DNA from 3 places in the Mesorhizobium sp. M8A.F.Ca.ET.181.01.1.1 genome. Region 1 is predicted to be linked to each of the others. Evidence: riboswitches for the same ligand, from Rfam matches in the RefSeq annotation. Region 1 holds a riboswitch; each other region holds the start of a gene.
What was found. A riboswitch is a leader RNA that binds a small molecule or an ion and turns the genes downstream of it on or off. The one in region 1 is predicted to bind cobalamin.
Positions count from the first base shown of each region.

Region 1 (4,982 bases):
TGGAAGACGGGCACGCCGGCGCGGTCGAACAGGGTTTCAACGCCGGGTTCGGCACCCGAAGCGAAGGCGGTCGCGGTGATGATGGCGGCGGGTTTCAGCGATGCAATGGCGTTTTCGACGAAGGCCAGGGACCCAGGATCCTTGAGGCTGGAAACGAAGACCGGGACCGCTGCCAGTCCCTGGGAGCGCAAAGCCTCGGCCAGCGCATCGATCGGGGCGACGTCGGCCGCGAGCAGCATCGAGCGGTAGAAGAGAATAGGGACGACGGGAGCGCCGACCATTGAAAGGTCCGGCTCCTCCGCGACCCCCAATCCAGACTGATAGTAACCGGCCTTCGGCACGCTGACCGGACTGGCGACGGACGTATCCTGTCCAGCCAGGCCTGCCAGCCTCCGAACCAGCGCGCTCATATTGGCCGGGCCGCCCTCTCGGAAATAGCCAAGCAGGCCGTCGAGTTCGGCGCGTGGCAGCGTCGAGGCTTCGATCAGCCTGAGATCCTCGTCATGGCTTTCACCCGGAAGCAGCGCCAGTTTGATGCCGCGCTCACGGGCAATCACCGCCAGCTGGTCGCAGCCATAGCGCCACCAGTCGTTGCCGCCGAGGATGCGCACCAGGATGACCTTGGCATGGCGGGCGACGCTGTCGATCCAGAGGTCGACGGACATGGGGTGGCGCAGATCGCGCAGTGCGGCCAGCCGCATGGAGGGCAAGCGATCGGCGTCCGCCTTCCATGCCGCCGCCAGTCCGGCGAGATCGCTGTCGGTGAACGACAAGGCCACGATATCCCCCGGCGTTTGCCTGAGGTCGACAGGCTCGGCGAGGTCGTCGAGCGAGGCGGAGGTCGTGGTGAGGATGTGCATCGCGGCCCGTGTCTGAAATCAGCCGGCGAGTATGCGTTCGATCGCCGGACGGTTCAGCCCCTTGAGGCCGATGACGACCAGGCGCGAGCGGCGGTCATCCTCGGCGGCCCAGGCGCGGTCATAGTAATGATTGACGCGCGGGCCGACGGCCTGCAGCAGGAGCCGCATCGGCTTGCCGCCGACCTCGACGAAGCCTTTCACACGCAGCACGTTTTCCTGTTCGGCGGCCGCGGCGACGCGCTTTGCCAACTCGTCCGGATTGGCGATCGAAGGAATGTCGACGATGAACGTGTCGAAGTCGTCATGCTCGTGGTCGAATGCGCCGTCATGATGGGACTTGCGGTTCTCGATGTCATCCTCGACGGCAAGACCAAGCCCGAGCAGCACCGAGGGATCGACCTTGCCATGCGACGTCGGCACGATCTTCACGGCGCGGGCGGAGTGTTCATTGACGATGGCGTTGGCGCGGGCCGAGCCGTCGGCGTCCATCAGGTCGCTCTTCGACAGGATGATCAGGTCGGCGCAGGCGATCTGGTCCTCGAACACTTCCTCGACCGGGTCGTCATGGTCGAGGCTCTCATCCCCGGCGCGCTGCGCCTGCAGGGCGTCCATGTCATTGGCGACGCGGCCTTCAGCCAACGCCGGGCCATCGACCACGGCGATGACGCCGTCGACGGTCACGCGGCTTTTCACCGTCGGCCACTGGAACGCCTGGACCAGAGGCTTGGGGAGAGCGAGACCGGAGGTTTCGATCAGGATATGGTCGACCTTCGGCGTCAGCGACAGGATCTGGTCGAGCGCCGGCACGAAATCGTCGGCGACGGTGCAGCAGATGCAGCCATTGGCCAGTTCGACGATGTTTTCCTCCGGGCAGGTGTCGATGCCGCAGCCCTTGAGGATTTCGCCGTCGATGCCGATATCGCCGAATTCGTTGACGATGATGGCAATCCGCTTGCCGCCGGCGTTTTCCAGGAGATGGCGGACCAGCGTCGTCTTGCCGGCCCCGAGGAAGCCGGTAACGACGGTGCAGGGAACGCGGGAGAGATTGCCGGCCGAATTTGGAGCGGTCATGTCAAGTCCTTCAGCATGTCGAGAGGAGGGATGCGGGCAACGAGGCCGCGCTTGAGGCTATCGGGGCGGCCGCGCCAGGGAATGAGGCCGTCGGTCGAGGTGGCGAAGAGTTTCGCGCCGGCGACGAGATCGGCGCCGCTGGTCGCGGTCAGGTCGCCGAACACATAGCTCCAGCAGCCGTCGCGCAGGATCGCGGCGCTGAGCCGGCGCTTGCAATTGCCGAGGCATTCGACCGTACGGATGCGGATTTTCTCGCTCGAGGCGGCTTGGCGCGTATCTTCAGCCAAAAGTTCGCCGGCCCGGGGATGGGCGTCGGAACCGGTCTCGTCGCGACAGGAGGCGCAGACGATGACAGTGATGCCGGCCAGGGAATCATCCTCGCCGGACGAAATGTCCGTTGTTTCAGCCGAGAAACTGCTGTCGCGATCCAAATCAGGCTCCTTGCCCGGAAAACCCGCCGGGCGATCGGATTCTTGCATTCCAGACGGCAGGTCTCCTGGCTCGCGGGTCATCGCCTTGGGTAGCCGCCTTCCCGGGACAATCCCAGTGGCTTTCGGCCTTGGCTCTTCGCTTACAGTTGCGGGGACAGCCGCGGATTTGGGCTTTTCGGCCCGCACCGCATTCCCTCTTGGCTCCTCCCTTTGCCGAGAGGAGACCGTCTGGATCGGATTTAGGCTCTTGCGGGCAGCGGTGTCAACGCGAGCTTACGACACCGCGATGTCGGACAGCGCCGGGCCGAGGTCGCCGGCAGGCGTCACTTCGATGCGTTCAAGCCCAAGCCAGCCCTGCATCTGCTTCAATTCCTCGAAAAGTTCAGCGGCGGTTTCAGGCGGCGCGCCGGGCTCGGCATAGGCGGCATGGACGCGCAGGACACTGGCCGGCCGGTCGGCTTTGAGGTCGACGCGCGCCACGATCCTGTCGCCAAGCAGGAAGGGCAGGACATAGTAGCCGTATTGGCGCTTCTCGGCCGGGGTGTAGATTTCGATGCGATAGTGAAAATCGAACAGCCGCTCCGAGCGCGAGCGCTCGAAGACGACGGGATCGAACGGCGCCAGCAGGGCGCGGGCCTCGATCTTGCGTGGCAAACGCGCATCCCTGTGAAGGTAAGCTGGCTTGTCCCACCCCTCGACACGGACCGGCAACAACTCGCCGAGTTCGACCAGTTCCTCGAGCCGGCCTTTCATGTCGGCGGGGGAGAGCCGGAAATAGTCGCGCAGGTCGCCTGATGTGGCGATGCCGTGGGCGCGGGCGGAAATGCGCAGCAATTCGCGATGTGCATCCTCGGCCGCCGGTACCGGCAGGTCGAGGATCGCTTGCGGCAGCACCCGCTCCGGCAGGTCATAGAAGCGCTCGAAACCGCGCCGGTGCGCCGTGGTGATGCGGCCGGCCCAGAACAGCCATTCGAAGGCGTGCTTGGCGTGGCTCCAACCCCACCAGCCGCCGGAGCCTTTCTGGCCTTCCAGCGCCGAAGCGGCGATCGGGCCACGATCGACGACCTGGCGGTAGATCTCTTCTATATAGGCAGCGTGCTCACGGCCCCATTTGGCCAGCCCCAGATACATTTCATCGCCTTGCTCGGCGCGCTGCATGCGCCAGCGCATCAGCGGGTACGTCTCGACCGGCAGGAATGAGGCCTCGTGTGCCCAATATTCGAACACCGTGCGCTTGCGCGTCACGGCGGCGTTGTCGAGCAAGGCGACGGGATAGGGACCCAGACGCGAATAGAGCGGCATATAGTGGGCACGCACCACCGCACTGACGGAATCGATCTGCAGCAGGCCGGTGCGGGACAGAACGCGGGCGAAATGGCGGCGGTCGGGCATGCCGGCGGGGCGGGGATCGAGAAATCCCTGAGCGGCGAGCGCGATGCGCCGGGCGGCGGCTAGCGAGATCTTTTCCTTCATGCAGGCGTCACTCTGAGGGTGCTTTGACAAAGATGTGATGGGTGATTCCAGCCCATGCTAGCAGGGTTTTGGCGGCAACCCTGTCAGGAGAGAAAAGTGGAGTAAAAAGAGAAGGAAATCAAACAGGAGCCTATGAGACCAGTTTCTCCCGGAATGCCGTCCAGCTCGTTGTTTTGAACAAGGTTTGACTTGCTTCGCTGGAAGTGCTGCGCTAACCCTCGCCGCGTTGCAGCATAGGCTCCTTAAAACGGTTCAGCGGTTAAACTGTCACGCTTCCGCATTAAGGTCCGGTGCTGTAATCAACGTGGATTGGCGCCAACGGAAAGCCGCTGCATGAACGCACTCCTCAGTTCGTACCTGCCCATCGTCCTGTTCATCGGCGTGGCGCTGGTGGTCGGCCTGGCGCTGCTGGTCGCACCGTTCCTGGTGGCCTACCGCAACCCCGATCCCGAAAAGCTGTCCGCCTACGAGTGCGGTTTCAACTCGTTCGACGATGCCCGCATGAAGTTCGACATTCGTTTCTACCTGGTGTCGATCCTGTTCATCATCTTCGACCTCGAAGTGGCCTTCCTGTTTCCCTGGGCAGTGTCCTTCTCGAAGATCGGCATGCTCGGCTTCTGGTCGATGATGGTGTTTTTGACGGTGCTGACCATCGGCTTTGCCTATGAATGGAAAAAAGGAGCGCTGGAATGGGATTGAACGACAGTTCAGGCACCCTCGTCGCGCCAAAGCCCAAGGGCATCATCGATCCCAACACCGGCAGGCCGGTGGGGGAGGACGATCCCTTCTTCCTCGAAATCAACAATGAGCTTGCAGACAAGGGTTTTCTGGTCACCTCGACCGAGGCGCTGATCACCTGGGCGCGCAGCGGCTCGCTGATGTTCATGACCTTCGGTTTGGCGTGCTGCGCGGTCGAGATGATCCACACCTCGATGCCGCGTTACGATTCGGAGCGCTTCGGTGTCGCGCCGCGCGCGTCTCCGCGCCAGTCCGACATCATGATCGTCGCCGGCACGCTGACCAACAAGATGGCGCCGGCGCTGCGCAAGGTCTACGACCAGATGCCGGAGCCGCGCTACGTCATCTCGATGGGCTCCTGCGCCAATGGCGGCGGCTATTACCACTATTCCTATTCGGTGGTGCGCGG
Region 1 covers NZ_SRTV01000001.1:841,629-846,610, forward strand. The annotation lists gene EN824_RS04170 (cobaltochelatase subunit CobN) at 1-860, opposite strand, end outside; gene cobW (cobalamin biosynthesis protein CobW) at 879-1,931, opposite strand; gene EN824_RS04180 (DUF1636 family protein) at 1,928-2,362, opposite strand; cobalamin riboswitch at 2,400-2,606, opposite strand; gene EN824_RS04185 (winged helix-turn-helix domain-containing protein) at 2,636-3,835, opposite strand; gene EN824_RS04190 (NADH-quinone oxidoreductase subunit A) at 4,169-4,534, shown strand; gene EN824_RS04195 (NADH-quinone oxidoreductase subunit B) at 4,525-4,982, shown strand, end outside.

Region 2 (4,982 bases), on a different contig from region 1:
TTCCGTCGTCGCGAAGGTCGCGCCGATGAAAATCAAGGCAAGGGTGATGATCTGCACCGGCCGCAGCCTTATTGCCGAGCCGCTCGTGGCACGGTCCACCGGCCGCACCTGCGGTTCGGTCGAGCGCTGCAGGATGAAAGCCGTTGAACCGATGGCCAGCAGCACGGTGCTGACCAGGACGCCGGCTTCAGGAAAGAGGCCCGCACTCAGTCCCACCGACAGCGAGGCGCCGGCAATATAGACCAGCTCGTCCGCCGCCGATTCGAAGGCGAAGGCGGTATTCATCTGCGGCCGTCCTCTGAAAATCTCGGTCCAGCGGGCGCGCACCATTGCCGGCATGCTCGGCATGGCCGCGGCCGCCAGTGCCGAGACGAACAGCGTCCAGACCGGCCAATCCTGATTGGCTGCCACGATGAGAACCGCGAAGGCGATCACGGTGATGATGGTGGTGGGGACCACGATGCGTGTCTGGCCCAGACGGTCCACCAGCCTTGATATTTGCGGCGCCACGAAAGCGTTGCCCAGCGCAAAAGTCGCCGAGACCGCGCCGGCCAGCCAGTATTCGCCACGCGTCTGAGACAGCATCGCCACGATGCCGATCGGTGCCATGGCGATCGGCAGGCGCGCCAGGAAGCCGGCGGCCGCAAAGCCTTTGGCTCCGGGGGCGCGAAAGATTTCCGAATAGGGGTTTTGCATGGCGGGTTCCTCGACAAAGGATGAAGCGACAATTACATACGATGCGTATGAATGTCAGATAGTTCATACGTAGCGTATGTCAATTGGCATACGAGGCGTATGTGAATAGGTCCAGAACCATGCACAAACCCCGCAAGGAGATGATTGCCGAGACGCGAGCCAAGCTGATCACGGCGGCCCGCCAGGCTTTCGGCACCATTGGCTACGCCGAAGCGTCGATGGACGATTTCACCGCGTCGGCCGGGCTGACACGCGGTGCCCTCTATCATCATTTCGGCGACAAGAAGGGGCTGCTGCAGGCGGTTATCGCCGAGATCGACGCGGAAATGGCCGCCCGGGTGAATGAGGTCGCGTCGAGGGCGCCGACCCGCTGGCAGCATTTCGTCGACGAATGCACGACCTACATCGAAATGGCGCTGGAGCCGGAAATCCAGCGCATCATGTTCCGGGATGGCCCGGCCGTGCTGGGCGATCCGGCGCAATGGTCGAATGCCAATGCCTGCGTCGGTTCAATGACCGATCATCTGACGGCGCTGCAACAGGAGGGGATGGTGGTGCCGGGCGTCGATCCCGAAACGGCGGCGCGGTTGATCAACGGTGCGAGCAGTCAGGCCGCACAGCGGATCGCCAACTCGAACGATCCCGAAGCGACGTCGAGGAAGGTTGTGGCCGCGTTCAAGCAATTGCTCGAAGGCCTGCTCGAGAAACCGGAAGCACGGCCAAACTGAGCCGCCGTGGCGCTTCCGCCACCGCCCGCAATTGACAATAGCCGGTTTGGGCGCATCCTCCACAGCCACCTCTGGGGGATTCGGGGCATGTGGGATTTCGATATCGGCAGGTCGGTGTCCATCATGATGCGGACCTGGCCTTTCATTGTCTTTCGCATGATCGTCTATTTCGGCATCACACTGGCCTACATCATGGCCACCGGCACCGGTGCCTCGGTCGGCTATGGCGTCGGCCATATCTCCACCGATCCCGACGGACCGTTGTCCTTTGCCCTTTGGGGCGGCGTGGTCGGATTCGGCGTCGTCTCGATCGCTGTCTATTGGCTGCGCGAATACATCCTCTACGTCGTCAAGGCAGGCCATATCGCCGTCATGGTGCATCTGATCGACGGACATGACGTTCCCGACGGCCAGAACCAGATCGCCTACGCGAAAGAGGTTGTGACCGAGCGCTTTGCGAGGCGAACATCCTTTTCGTCGTCGACCAGTTGGTCAAGGGCGCCATCCGCGCCATCACCGGCCTGCTGGGCGGCATCGCGGCCTTCCTGCCCATTCCGGGCCTGAGCGGCCTGGTCTCGTTCCTCAACACGGTGATCCGCCTGTCGCTGACCTATGTCGACGAGATCATTCTCGGTTACAATATCCGCATCAATTCGTCCTCGCCCTTCGAGACGGCGCGGCAAGGCGTGGTGCTCTACGCCCAGAACGGCAAGACCATGGTCAAGAACGCCGTCTGGCTGGCGGTCATCATGTGGGGCGTGTCTTTCGTGATTTTCCTGCTGATGCTGGCTCCGGCAGCCGCCATTCTTTATGTCATGCCCGGGCAACTCGCCGGCTGGGCTTTCGTGCTCGCCATCGTCTTTGCCTGGGCTTTCAAGGCGGCCTTCATCGAGCCATTCGCCATTGCCTGCCTGATGCAGGTCTATTTCAAGACCATCGAGGGCCAGGTGCCCGATGCCGCCTGGGACGCCAGGCTGGCCGAAGCCTCGTCGAAGTTCCGGGAACTCAAGGACAAGGCGCTCTCCACCTTCGGCGGCTCGCGCTGGGACATGGCCGGCGCGACGCGCTGATCGGCGGGGCTGGCGGGCGCACCTGCGACGGTGTCGAGGCGCGCCACCGCCGATTTGAGCGGTGCCTCACCCTGGCCGCAAAACGTCTCGCTCATGATCAGGTCGGGCAGCGGCAGGCGTCGGCCCCAGCCATGCGTTTCGAGGTCCGGTTTCGGCGCGAACTCCGAGACACGACCGACGCAGAGATAGGCGATCGGCGTCACGTGATCGGGGATAGACAGCAGGCTGTTCAGCGCTTGCGCCTCGATGATGCTGACCCAGCCGACGCCAATGCCTTCAGCGCGCGCGGCCAGCCAGAAATTCTGCACCGCGCAGACCGTGCTGTAGAGATCCATTTCCGGGTTGTGCCAGCGCCCCAGCGGCGAGCCTTTCGAGCGCTCGCGGTCGCAGGTGATACAGATGTTGAATGCGCTTTCGCAAATGCCTTCGAGCTTGAGGTTGCGGTAGAGCGCCTGCCGGTCTGCCTCGATTGCCGGCAGTTCTTGCTCGCGCGCGGCAAGGAACAGGTCGCGCACCTTCGCCCGTCGCGCGGCATCGCGGATGACGATGAAATTCCAGGGTTGCATGAAGCCGACCGATGGCGCGTGGTGGGCGGCAAGCAGCAGCCGCGCCAGCACTGCATCGTCGATCGCCTCCGATGTAAAATGGCTGCGGACATCGCGCCGCGTGAACATGGCGCGATAAACCGCGTCACGCGCTATCTGATCAAATCCATCGCCCATTGGAGCGGTCATGGCTTCCGGCATCGCTTGTCCCCTTGCGATTGCAGCAGTTCAAATTCTCAGAGCGAACTTTGCGCGTCCAAGAGGACCCACATCGCTCTGATGTCATCCGCCTGACCATGCGGATGACGATGCCTGCCAGGCCGGTCTTCTGGCTCGGGATCAACCCGCGTCCGGTGCCTTCCCGTCATCGACAGTGGCATTTACCGGCGCGGTCCCCCTTACAGCGTTGGGCACGCCACGGAATTCAACCGTGTTCCCGATTCTCCCGCCGGAGCATTTGCAGCCAAGTGAAATCATTTGGCGTCGCAGAATGCGGCTAAAACAAACAGACCGGCAGGCACCAGGCAGTGGCGGCAACCTTACGCCGAAGCCCCAGCGCCGCCAATCCCCGCAGCGACGCCAATGGACGCAGGCGTGATTTTCCCCAGCGATCAAGCCGCTGCGCATGGCCATTACGGCGCCGGGGCACTAGATAGGGGAGATGGCTACCCGTCTCTACACGCACCCCATCTTTCTCGAACACATCACCCCGCCGGGTCACCCCGAGCGGCCCGACCGCCTGCGCGCCATCGAGCGCGTGCTCGACGACGAAGCTTTTGCCGCGCTCGACCGCGTCGAGGCACCGCAAGGCGACGAGGCGACGATCCTCTATGCGCATCCCGCCGATTTCGTCGCGCGTGTCCGCGCCGCCATCCCCCACGAAGGCATTGCCCACATCGACGCCGACACCACCGCCAGCCCGAAGAGCTGGCAGGCCGCGATCACGGCGATCGGCGCCGCCAACGCCGCCGTCGACGACGTCTTTGCGGGCCGCGCCGACAATGTCTTCGTCGCCGCCCGTCCGCCTGGCCACCATGCCGAAAAGACCACGGCAATGGGCTTCTGCTTCTTCAACACGGCCGCGATCGCTGCCCGCTACGCGCAGAAGAGGCACGGCGCCGAGCGTGTCGCCGTCGTCGACTGGGACGTGCATCACGGCAACGGCACGCAGGATATTTTCTGGGACGATCCGTCGGTGCTCTATTGCTCGACGCACCAGATGCCGTTGTACCCGGGCACCGGGGCGAAGAACGAGACCGGTGCCGGCAACATCGTCAACGCGCCGCTGGCGCCACAGACCGGCAGCGAGGTGTTTCGCGATGCCTTCCTGTCGCGCGTGCTGCCATCGCTCGACAATTTCGCCCCCGACCTGATCATCATTTCGGCCGGCTTCGACGCGCACCACCGCGACCCGCTGGCCGAGATCAATCTGACCGAGGACGATTTCGACTGGGCGACCGGCCAACTGATGCAGCGCGCCGCACGCCACGGCGGCAACCGGCTCGTCAGCCTGCTCGAGGGTGGCTACGATCTGCAAGGATTGGCATTTTCGGTCGCCGCCCATGTCGGGCGACTGATGAAAGGATGAATGATGAGCGGTGAGATCAACGAAGACGTCAAGGCGATGAGCTTCGAACAGGCACTCGACGCGCTGGAGAAGATCGTCGATGATCTGGAGCGCGGCGACGTGCCGCTCGACCAGTCGATCCGGATCTACGAGCGCGGCGAGGCGCTGAAGGCGCATTGCGACCGCTTGCTGAAGGCAGCCGAGGACAAGGTCGAGAAGATCAGGCTGTCGCGCGATGGCAAGCCGGTTGGAACCGAGCCGCTCGACGCGGACTAAGGCGCCCTCGCAGTCTTACCGATTTTTGGACACGATCATGATTGAGGATACAGTTCGTCCCGATTGAAACGGACAAGAGGAGGTTTGGAAACGATGTGCA
Region 2 covers NZ_SRTV01000004.1:486,692-491,673, forward strand. The annotation lists gene EN824_RS18145 (MFS transporter) at 1-696, opposite strand, end outside; gene EN824_RS18150 (TetR/AcrR family transcriptional regulator) at 816-1,424, shown strand; partial or broken gene EN824_RS18155 (hypothetical protein) at 1,512-2,494, shown strand; partial or broken gene bluB (5,6-dimethylbenzimidazole synthase) at 2,662-3,240, opposite strand; cobalamin riboswitch at 3,340-3,522, opposite strand; gene EN824_RS18165 (histone deacetylase family protein) at 3,701-4,627, shown strand; gene EN824_RS18170 (exodeoxyribonuclease VII small subunit) at 4,631-4,882, shown strand; gene EN824_RS18175 (DUF2277 domain-containing protein) at 4,976-4,982, shown strand, end outside.
Region 2: it holds a riboswitch for cobalamin, as region 1 does, so the genes downstream of both, bluB (5,6-dimethylbenzimidazole synthase) here and EN824_RS04180 (DUF1636 family protein) in region 1, are expected to answer to the same signal.

Region 3 (4,982 bases), on a different contig from region 1:
AAGTGTTCCTGTTCGACGAACCGCTGTCGAACCTTGACGCGGCACTGCGCGTCGCCACGCGTATCGAGATCGCCAAGCTCAAGGAATCGATGCCCAACACGACCATGATCTATGTCACCCACGACCAGGTCGAGGCGATGACGCTGGCCGACCGCATCGTGGTGCTAAAGGATGGCCACATCGAGCAGGTCGGCACGCCCATGGAGCTCTACAAGAACCCCGGCAACCTATTCGTCGCCCAGTTCATCGGCTCGCCGGCCATGAACATCCTGCCGGCCACGGTCGACAAGACGGGCAATCCGACCATCATCAGCCATGTCGGCGGCCGCAAGGCGACGGTGCCGATCGCGACGCCTGCTTCGGCAAAGGGAGCGGCGGTCAGCTTCGGCGTGCGGCCGGAAGATCTCGCGATCGCCAGTGGTGCGGACTATCTGTTCGAGGGGACGGTCGATTATGTCGAGCAACTCGGCGAGGTTCAGTTGGTCTATATCGACATCGGCCGGGCCGACCTGCCGCTGGTGACCAAGCTGCCGGGCAATGTCGAGATCAAGCGCGGCTCGACGCTGCAGTTGACCGCCAATGCCGGCGACCTTCATATCTTCGATGCGGATGGACGGTCGTTCGCGCTGCACGAAGCGGAAGCAAAAGCCGCCTGAGGCCAGCCATGTCTCGACAACAAAAAAAGAGAGCAGCGGGCTGGCCCGCCGCTCTCTTTTTATACATCACGACGGCTGGTTAGTTGTTGCCGAAGAGATTGCGGTCTGCGCCGTGAGGGGCGGACTTCTGCACGTCGCCGGACGAGTTGAGCAGCTTGTAGATGGGTGAGTCGCTGTTGCGGACCGAACCCGTATGCGACGTATCGACATTGACGGTCGACGATGCAGTGGGCTGATTGGCGCCATTGGAGCCATAGTTGTCACTGCCGGCGAAAGCGCTGCCGGAGAGGGCCAGAACGGCGGCGGCAGCAATGAGGATCTTGTTCATTTCCAATACTCCTAACGTCTTGAATTCCACGAGTGGCGAGCGAGCCCGCCACTCGCAACAGGCGTCAACGGCCGAAGAGGTTGCGATCGCTACCCGGCCGGGCAGGCGCCTCGGTGGCCGGAGCCGACTTGCCGATCGATGCGGTGTTCGCGTTGTCGGTCGACGTGACAGCCGCCTGGTTGGCACCGCTCGAACCGTAGTTGTCGCTGCCGGCAAAGGCGCTGCCGGAGAGGGCCAGGACGGCGGCGGCGGCAATGAGGATCTTGTTCATTTTAGGTACTCCTGAATTTGTGGCATCCACCCCGCGCGGCAGGGTCGCCCCGCCGCAAGCCGGGGATCGGCTGTTAGTTGTTGCCGAAGAGATTGTGGTCGGCGCCCTGGGCAGGCGTCTGAGCAGCCGGCTCCGACTTGCTGGTCGAAGCGGTGTACGAGCTGTCGACAGTGGCAGCGGGGGTGGCGGCGTTCGAACCGTAATGGTCGCTACCAGCGAAGGCGCTGCCGGAAATGGCCAGAAGGGCGGCGGCAGTGAGAACAATCTTTTTCATTTTGGGTACTCCAGTATTTTTCCGTCCGTCTAGCGGCGTGTCTTGGGATTAAAATCGCGTCGTTCGGACCGCCCCGATGTGGGAGAGCACCTCTGCTGTTTCCAATCACGAAGTTGTTCAGCGTGGACCATGACTCTACCACTTGAAATTGTGCCAGTGATTTCCACATCTGTTATTTTCTGTCGTTATATCAATCAGTTAGCTAAAAATGGCACCCCGATCACCAACTGTATCGGAGGCTCGGCGTTCACACCGTCCTGCACGCACCGTCAACAGAAACGAACCGTTCGGTTCGATTTTAGAATCTGCTAATAGTCACTTTTCGAAACTGTTAACCTTTTCGCCCCCGGCAAAGGGGTCGAAAAAACGGTGCCGGCGCGCCTGGCGACAGAAGGCGATTTGATGATGCGACCCCTGTCACGACGTTCCAGCATGCGTGTCGCGCCGCATGGATGCGATGTCGCTTTCATGCCGATGTCGCAAACCCTGCCGTGATTAGATCAGGCATCTCAGGTGCCGCTGCGTGACGACGGAGCGGAGAATTGGGAAGCCGGTCAGATTCCGGCGCTGCCCCCGCAACGGTGGTGGAGTTCAAGTCGCAACGGGAGACCACTGGGCGTAAGCCTGGGAAGGTGTCGCGATGGTCCGTAAGGACGACTCCAGAGCCCGGAAACCAGCCCGAGATGGCTAGAACTCGACTGATCGCGGTGGGCGGTCAAGAGGCGGATGGTGTTTGTCCGGCTTTGCGCCGATCTGCGTCCAGTCCTTCCTCAATCACCACCAGTTCAGTCCTTGAAAATGAGGACAGGACATGGACGCGCGCAACGACATGCTGAGGCTCTTGAACAGCCGCAGACAAGGCTTTTCGCTGGAACAGCCTTTTTACACCGACCCGGACTACTTCAAGCTCGACATGGAGCTGATCTGGTATCGCGACTGGCTGTTCATCGGCCATGATTGCGAATTGCCCAAGCCGGGCAGCTTCATCACCGTGCAGATCGGCGACTATCCTATCGTGCTGGTGCGCGATCAGCAGGGCAAGATCAACGCCTTCCACAATTCCTGCCGCCATCGCGGCAGCCGCGTCTGCAACAGCGACAAGGGCATGGCCGCCAAACTGGTCTGTCCCTATCACCAGTGGACCTATGAGCTGGACGGGCGCCTGCTGTTCGCCCGCCAGATGGCCGAGGGGTTCGACAAGAGCCAGTTCGGGCTGAAGCCGGTCGCCTGCGAAAGCGTCGCCGGCTATGTCTTCATCTGCCTGGCCAAGGAGCCGGCCGACTTCGCGCCGATGCGGGCGATGATCGAGCCCTATCTCAAGCCGCACCGGCTGAGCGAGGCCAAGATCGCCTTCGAGAGCACGATCATCGAGAAGGGCAATTGGAAGCTGGTCTGGGAAAACAACCGCGAATGCTATCATTGCGCGGGCAATCATCCCGAACTGTGCAAGACCTTCCCGGAAGCACCGACCGTGACCGGCGTGCAAGGCGCCGACAGCGATCCGGAGATGCTGGCGCACTGGGCGAAGTGCGAAGCTGTTGGCCTGCCCAGCAAATTCCGCATCGACCCGGCCGGGCAATACCGCGCCACCCGCGCGCCGCTGCTGCGCGACGCCCAGAGCTACACGATGACCGGCAAGCGGGCGGTGAGGAAGGACCTGTCCGACAGCGTTTCGGCCGACCGCATCGGCACGCTGATGCACTATCACTACCCGACGACCTGGAACCACATCCTCGTTGATCATGCCGTCACCTTCCGCGTGCTGCCGGTCAGCGCCACCGAAACGGCAGTGACGACGAAGTGGTTGGTGCACAAGGACGCGGTCGAGGGTGTCGACTACGATCTCGCCGAACTCACCCATGTCTGGACCGAGACCAACGACCAGGACCGCCGGATCGTCGAGGAGAACGCTTTCGGTATCCTGTCGCCGGCCTATGAACCCGGCCCGTATTCGGAGCTGCATGAAGGCGGCGTCATCCAGTTCGTCGACTGGTATGCCCGCTTCATCGGTCCGCGCCTGGCCGAAGGCGGGCGGCCGGCGCTGCGCAGCGTCGCCTAGCGCATGTCACCCAAAAGTGTGCAGCGGTTTTGGGATCACGACATCCGCAAAATGAAAGGTATGCAGGGATGAATGCGATGACCGACCTTGGCCTCTATCGCCATCTCGACCAGATGGCGCCCTGGAACGACAGGCTGCAGGTGCTGGAAGTGACCGGTGTCAGCGACGAGGCGCCCGACGTCAAGACCTTCACCTTCCGGTCCGACAACCAGACCTGGTTCCGCTACAAGCCGGGCCAGTTCGTGACGCTGGAACTGCCGACGCCGGATGGGCCGCTGATGCGCACCTACACGCTGTCGTCGTCGCCGTCGCGGCCGTTCTCGATCGCGGTGACGGTGAAGGCGCAGGCGGGCAGCATCGGCACACGCTGGATGTTCGATCACCTGGCGCCCGGCTCGCACGTCAAGGCCTATGGACCGGGCGGCGACTTTTCACTGCACAGCCATCCGGCGGCGAAATATCTGTTCGTCTCGGCCGGCTCCGGCGTGACGCCGATGATGTCGATGCTGCGCTGGCTGAACGACTGTGCGCCATGGACCGATGTCGGTTTCGTCAACTGCGCGCGGCGCCCGGAAGAAATCATCTTCCGCAAGGAACTCGAACTGCTCGGGGGCCACATGCCTGGCCTGTCGCTCGGCTTCATGATCGAGGAGCGGTCGAGCCGCGAGGGCTGGTACGGCCATATGGGCCGCATCGACGCCATCCGGCTGCCGCTCCTGGCACCCGATTTCCGCGAACGCGAAATCTTCTGCTGTGGGCCCGATCCCTTCATGCGCGCCGTGCGCGGCATGCTCGAAGCCGCCGGCTTCGACATGGCAAAGTACCATCAGGAAAGCTTTGCCGCGCCGACCGTGGACGAAGTCCCGGCACCGTTTGCCGCGCCGGCTGAAGCCGGCGCGGCAATTTCCGTCGAAGCCGCGACGCCGATCCGCTTCGCGCTTTCGGATGTCGACGCCGACTGCGTCGCCGGCCAGACCGTGCTGCAGACCGCGCGCGCCTCGGGCGTGCGGATACCGGCGGCCTGCGAATTCGGCCTGTGCGGAACTTGCAAGGTGAAGAAAGTCTCCGGCAGCGTCGAGATGAGTCACAATGGCGGCATCCTCGATCATGAGATCGACGACGGCTTCATCCTGGCCTGTTGTTCCAAGCCATTGTCGGCGCTGGAAATCGAGGCTTGATCCGCCCGTCCTTCGACTGATCCCGGAAATGTCGGCGCCTTGCCGGCAAGGTTACCTTGCCAAGGAACGACCGAAAGTCTACAGGCGTTGTCGGTGGAAGCGGTCCTGCTGGCGGGCAGGGATGTAAAGCGGGGCAACAATGAAGCATGAATCCCATGCCTATGCGGTTGCGAGCCGGGATATCGTTTTCGAATCCTTCGATGGCGAGGCCGTGGT
Region 3 covers NZ_SRTV01000006.1:392,537-397,518, reverse strand. The annotation lists gene ugpC (sn-glycerol-3-phosphate ABC transporter ATP-binding protein UgpC) at 1-656, shown strand, start outside; gene EN824_RS23040 (DUF680 domain-containing protein) at 736-984, opposite strand; gene EN824_RS23035 (DUF680 domain-containing protein) at 1,049-1,255, opposite strand; gene EN824_RS23030 (DUF680 domain-containing protein) at 1,329-1,529, opposite strand; cobalamin riboswitch at 2,024-2,226, shown strand; gene EN824_RS23025 (aromatic ring-hydroxylating dioxygenase subunit alpha) at 2,341-3,588, shown strand; gene EN824_RS23020 (hybrid-cluster NAD(P)-dependent oxidoreductase) at 3,666-4,766, shown strand; gene EN824_RS23015 (PqqD family protein) at 4,906-4,982, shown strand, end outside.
Region 3: it holds a riboswitch for cobalamin, as region 1 does, so the genes downstream of both, EN824_RS23025 (aromatic ring-hydroxylating dioxygenase subunit alpha) here and EN824_RS04180 (DUF1636 family protein) in region 1, are expected to answer to the same signal.